2 regions of the Phosphitispora fastidiosa genome follow, and region 1 is predicted to be linked to the other one. Evidence: a T-box and tRNA genes for the amino acid it is inferred to sense, from the RefSeq annotation. Region 1 holds a T-box; the other holds one or more tRNA genes.
The links. A T-box is a leader RNA that pairs with one kind of tRNA and senses whether it is charged. The one in region 1 lies ahead of metG (methionine--tRNA ligase), so its partner is inferred to be a tRNA-Met.

Region 1 (3,171 bases):
AGGGAACTTACCAAAATCCATGAAGAAGTTGTGCGGGGATTGCTGTCAGATGTAGTTAGACATTTTGAGGAAAAAAGTCCTAAGGGAGAGTTTGTCATAGTCCTGGAAGGCATTAAAGGAGATGAAAAAAACCCTCAGGTTCATGAAGCTTCCGGTCTGTCTCTAATGGTAATTGATTTAGTCACCCGGGGGTGGGATAAAAAAGAAGCTATTAAGGAAGTTGCCCGTCGCACAGGCACAGGCAGAAACGCTGTATATACTGCCGTATTGGAAGCTGAAGGTAAATAAGTCGGTTAATTAAGGTAAAAAAGAGAAGAACTCCTTTAAAAGAAGTCCTTCTCTTTATTCTACAAGGTAAACTTTAAACTTTTACTGCGCATCAGCCGCATCGGCCATTGCGTGGGCACATTCTTTGCAAACATTTTTTCCGCGGAAGTGCTGCACATCATCCGCGTTTCCACAAAAGATACAAGCGGGTTCGTATTTTTTGAGAATGATTTTTTCACTGTCCACATAAATCTCAAGTGCATCTTTTTCATCAATGCCAAGAGTTCTGCGCAGCTCAATCGGAATCACGACACGTCCGAGCTCGTCAACTTTGCGAACAATTCCTGTTGATTTCATACTTATAACCTCCCAGCGACTTTCGACAAATATTTACAAGTAAATGATACCAGTGATTCCATTAAAAGTCAACCACTTTTTTAGAAAGAATTCTGCCAAATTATGCAGCCATAGTGCCGGTAGTCAAGCTTTGGCAAAAAACAATCCGCTCTAAAAAAATACGAAAGTGGGCAGATATTTAAGGGGGTACAACGAGGATATATTCGGAACCAGTGTATATATGATGCAACTCCAGGGAAAACTTGACAAAAGGCAGTTTTATAGTTATTATCTGTTTATACTCATTAAAATTGGTTTCCGAAATGTAATGAAGGGGAAGAGTAAATACGGGATTATCCGCCCAGAGAGCAGGGAGTAGGTGAAAGCCCAGCCGGAGAAACTGTATTGAACATGGCCCCAGAACAGCAGGCTGAAATTGTTAAGAAAGTAGGCTGTGCCGGATAAGCTCCGTTAACAGGCTTCAGGTATAGAAAACTCCTTCTGTTCAGATAATACATTCTGTACCTGTATAAGGCTTTGTGTTTCACAAAGTAAAAAAGGGTGGTACCACGTGGATATCCCTCGTCCCTTTCGTTATTTTCCGGGGCGTGGGTTTTTCGTTTTTGTGGACCGTTTAAAGTGTATCCAAATAAAGAGGAGTGAGATTATGGTCAGGAAAAGTTTCTACATTACCACACCGATTTACTATCCCAGTGACAAATTACATATCGGTCACGCATACACCACTGTGGCAGCTGATACCATTGCCCGGTATAAGCGGCTAAAGGGATTTGACACCCGGTTCCTGACAGGGTCTGATGAGCATGGCCAGAAAATTCAGCGTACTGCCAAAGAGAGAGGCATGGAACCCAAGGAATATGTGGACCGGATTGTGGCCGGGTTTAAAGAACTCTGGAAGGCGCTGGAAGTCTCATATGACGACTTCATCAGGACCACGGAAGACAGACATAAAGAGGTTGTCCAGGAGATATTTGTTAACCTGTACGAACAGGGGGACATATACAAATCAGAGTATGAAGGTTGGTACTGCACCCCTTGCGAAACCTTCTGGACCGAACGTCAGGCAGAGGGAAAGGTCTGCCCTGATTGTGGGCGTCCGGTAGAGCTTGTTAAGGAAGAAAGTTACTTTTTTAAAATGTCGAAATATGCCGATCGCCTGCTGAAGCATATTGAAGACAATCCTGCATTTATTCAGCCTGTATCCCGCCGCAATGAAATGGTTAACTTTATTAAACAGGGTCTTGAGGACTTATGCGTTTCCAGGACAACCTTTGACTGGGGGATTAAGGTTCCCTTTGACTCCAAACATGTAATTTATGTGTGGATTGATGCATTGACCAACTATTATTCGGCGCTGACGGGAGGTCAACCGGATAATTCTCTGGTTAATAAATACTGGCCTGCCGATGTCCATCTTATGGCTAAGGACATAGTGCGTTTTCACACTATCATATGGCCTATAATTTTGATGGCATCGGGAATTGAACTGCCTAAAAAGGTAGTTGCTCATGGATGGCTGCTGCTTGAAGGCGGGAAGATGTCCAAATCCAAAGGGAATGTAATAGATCCATTAGTGCTGATTGATAAGTACGGAGTCAATGCCATACGTTACTATTTGTTAAGGGAACTGCCTTTTGGCGCAGATGGCTATTATTCGGAAGAGGCGCTGGTACAGAGGATTAATTCTGACCTGGCCAATGACCTGGGCAACCTAGTGAGCCGCTCTGTGGCTATGGTAGAAAAGTACTTTGCCGGTGCGGTGCAGTCTCCGGATGAATATGATGACATCGACAGGGATTTGATAAAGACGGCAGGCGCGGTTGTTGAGGAATATGAGCAGCTTATGGAAACTTACGAACTCAGTAACGCTCTGGTGGCAGTATGGCGATTTATCAGCAGAGCTAACAAGTATATTGATGAGACCTTCCCATGGCTGCTGGCTAAAGACGAAAATAAAAGAGCGCGTCTGGGCACGGTCCTTTACAACCTGATGGAAAGCATCAGGGTCATCACTATTATGGTTGCTCCCTTTATGCCGACATTACCTCCGCGCATCTGGGAACAAACCGGGCTCAAGAATGCGGCAGATGATGTAAAAACATGGGAATCGTTACAAGAATGGGGCCGGTTCCCATCGGGTGCGGCTGTTTCAAAGGGGGCTGCCCTTTTCCCCAGGATCGACGTTGAAAAGGTGCTGAGTGAGGAGGCCGAAAGTACAGCAGTACTGAAACAGGAAGCCGGCGAACAGGAAGCTGGCGAACAGGAAGCTGACAAACAGGAAGAATACGTTTCCTTTGAGGACTTTGCTAAAATAGATTTACGCCTGGCAGAGGTTTTAAGAGCTGAAAGGGTTGAGAAAACGGATAAACTTCTGAAGCTGGAGGTTGCCTTGGGGGACCGGCAGAGGACAATAGTTGCTGGAATTGCCAAACATTATAGTCCTGAAGAGTTGATCGGCAAAAAGATTCTAATTGTTGCCAATTTAAAACCTGCCAAATTAAGAGGAATCTTATCCGAAGGGATGATTCTGGCTGCTTCAGAGGGTGA
Region 2 (3,171 bases), on a different contig from region 1:
TTCCCCAGGTAATGCGCTATCCTGCCACCAGCGCTAAAATCAAGTATTTCATTAACAACCCGGTCCAGGAAATAACGGTCATGGGATACGGCAGCTACGACTCCGGGAAATTCATCAAGATAGTCCTCAAGGATTGTCAGGGTCTCTATATCCAGGTCATTTGTGGGCTCATCCAGCAACAGTACATTGGGAGAACCCATCAAAACCCGGAGCAGGTAAAGTCTTCTCTTTTCCCCGCCGGACAGTTTCTCAAGAGGGGTCCACTGCAATTCCGGAGGAAACAGGAAGCGTTCCAGCATTTGAGCGGCGCTGATTAGCTTGCCGTCAGCAGTTGTGATGAATTCCGCCTGTTCCTTGATATATTGAATAACCCTCAGGCTTTGGTCCATTTCCCTGGTTTCCTGGGAAAAAATACCTATCCTGACGGTTTGCCCCCTGTCAACAACCCCGACATCAGGCTCCAGCGTACCTGCGATGATTTTGAGCAGTGTTGATTTCCCAATCCCATTAGGTCCGATTATACCCACCCGGGCATCTCTTAGAAATGTGTAACTGAAATTATCTATGACTTTTTCCCCGGAAAAGCTTTTTGCGATACCCTCCAGGGCAATTACTTTTTTACCCAGACGGGCTGCCCCCACCGATATTTCCATCTTATCGGGTTTAGCGTCCGGGGCCTCATCCCTGAGCCGCTCAAACCTTTCAATCCGGGCCTTCTGTTTGGTTGTGCGGGCTTTAGCCCCTCTTTTAATCCACTTCAGTTCATTCCGCAGAATATTTAACCTCTTGAGCTCTGACGATCTTTCCTGTTCATGCCGTTCCAGTTTTAGTTCCAGGTATTTGCTGTAATTGCCGGGATAACTATACAGCCTGCCGTTCTCCAGCTCAATAATCCGGTTGACCACCCTATCCAAGAAATACCTGTCATGGGTTATCATTACCAGGGCGCCCCGACGCCTATTTAAATAAATTTCCAGCCATCCCACAGTTTCATTATCAATATGGTTGGTCGGTTCATCGAGGATCAGCAGATCAGCCGGGCTAAGCAAAGCCCCTGCCAAAGCTACCCTTTTTCTCTGGCCCCCTGAAAGAGTACCCACGATGGCATCAAAATCGTAAATCCCCAGCCTGGTGAGGATAGTCTTGGCTTCACTTTCAGCCTGCCAGGGATCTTTATTTATATGGTCATTACTTATATAGTCATTGTTATTAAAAATCTGCTGCAGTACCGTCGCCTCATCATCAAAATCAGGGTTCTGCGGCAGGTAAGCAACCCGCACAGCGCTGCCAACAGTAACCTCCCCTTGATCCGGAGTTTCTTTCCCCGCCAACAGCTTTAGCAAAGTAGACTTCCCGGTGCCGTTTATTCCAATCAGACCTATTTTTTCCCCTTCTGCAATCCCAAAGGTTAAATCACTGAAAAGTGTTTTCAGTCCATAGCTTTTCGTCAGGTTTTCTGCTGACAGCAAATTCACTGTTTTCACATCCTCTGTTAGGTATAATCACAGTCCCCTTGTTAAGTCAAATTACTGTCCCTTGAATTTCTCAGGCTTCTTTACCCTCCATTGAATAATCAAACCACAATTAGAGCATACCTCGGCAATAATCGCTGATCCCGTACTGAATAGCTTGTCTGCCGGACGCAGTACTGCATAACCATCAAGTTTCCCTTTCCCAATCTTCCTTGAACCGCACTCCGGACACCTAAAATCCTTATCCACAAACCCACCTCCTAAATTTTACTGCAAAAATCCGGTTTGCATTCCCCTGTAACATGTGTTATACTAAACAAGTTGATTGACGCGGGGTAGAGCAGTTGGTAGCTCGTCGGGCTCATAACCCGAAGGTCGGAGGTTCAAGTCCTTCCCCCGCAACCAATTTAAAAACACAAAGAACCGAGAGGTTCTTTTTTTTATTTACTTTTACTTTTTAGGATAAGTCCCATCTTCACCCTGCTCCCCAAAGAACCTGTCCAAATACTTTACCGGCACAGCCAAAGCTCTCCGCTGTCCCTTTCCTTTAGCTTTATCAGAAGCCACCGACCCGAAAACCACTGCAACAACCTGGCCATTATCGTTCAGAACCGGGCTGCCGCTGCTCCCGCTCCTGATTTCACCGGCAATCATGATGACCGGCACCGCCCAACTCCTTACCTTAACACTGCCGGTGACCCGGCCCTGGGTGACGACATCGGTAAAACCAAGGGGGTTCCCGATAATAAGCACTTCCATATTTGCTGTCACGGCAGAATCAGGTTTCAGTTCCAGACTGGGCAGATTCCGGCCCGCTATTTTTATTACAGCCAGGTCAATATCGGGATAAGCAGCCAGCACCTTGCCACTGTAATAGCTGCCATCCTGAAATACCACCCCCGCATTTTGGGCCTTGTCAACCACATGCTCATTAGTTACAATCAGACCCTCAGGGTCAATATTAAATCCGGTCCCCCGGCTTCCGGAAACCTCAACCCTGACAACCGCCTGCTGTAATTTCTGAATCCCGGGGTCCTGGGAAAGCTCCTGGGATTCTGCCAGGAAATCCAGGGGAAGTGCATTTATAATGCGAAACCAGTTGCCCCATATGGCAGCCAAAAAAGCTACTGCCACAAAAAGGCCTATTACCCTGAGGACAACTCGTTTGGGGCGGTCAACCCCGGAAAAATCCGCTGCGGTGCCATTTTTTGCAGCTTTATCTTCCACGGTTTCACCTTCTACAGCTTCAACCTCCGTGCCCTTAAAGTTGAGTTCTTCTATTAATTCAAGATCCAGCTCTTTACTGTCTTCCGGATTTATGGGGTCATCCCAGTTTTTCCGCTCCTTGGCCACTCATCCTCACCCTAACTGCTTATCATGCCTTCTGCTTAAAACCAGTTGTGAAATAATCGCCCCACAAAAAGCCAGAAACATATCCCACTGGGTATCCCACACATCCCCCTGAGTACCCAGAAAGTCCTCAGCTGCCTCACCACTGGCGACAGCTACCCACCACTCAATGAATTCATAAAAGGCGCTTATCGCCAGGCACACACTGACAACCAGGAAAAACAACATTTTGCCACGCTGCAAAGGCGTTTTCCGGAGTAAAACCTCCCTGACTATAAGCGCCGGGATAAAGCCCTGGGCGAAGTGCCCCAGCCGGTCATAGTAGTTTCTGGCCAGGCCGAACTCATCC

Region 2: it encodes a tRNA-Met, which carries the amino acid that the T-box ahead of metG (methionine--tRNA ligase) is inferred to sense. The anticodon was not compared.

What each region holds. Positions count from the first base shown of each region.
Region 1 is NZ_JAHHUL010000015.1:10,881-14,051, forward strand. Features, by position in the region: gene rsmI (16S rRNA (cytidine(1402)-2'-O)-methyltransferase) at 1-288, shown strand, start outside; gene Ga0451573_RS13285 (AbrB/MazE/SpoVT family DNA-binding domain-containing protein) at 370-624, opposite strand; T-box leader at 923-1,196, shown strand; gene metG (methionine--tRNA ligase) at 1,271-3,171, shown strand, end outside.
Region 2 is NZ_JAHHUL010000003.1:218,920-222,090, reverse strand. Features, by position in the region: gene Ga0451573_RS05040 (ABC-F family ATP-binding cassette domain-containing protein) at 1-1,475, opposite strand, end outside; gene Ga0451573_RS05035 (transcription initiation factor TFIIIB) at 1,527-1,721, opposite strand; tRNA gene Ga0451573_RS05030 (tRNA-Met) at 1,802-1,877, shown strand; gene Ga0451573_RS05025 (S1C family serine protease) at 1,923-2,825, opposite strand; gene Ga0451573_RS05020 (DUF2238 domain-containing protein) at 2,832-3,171, opposite strand, start outside.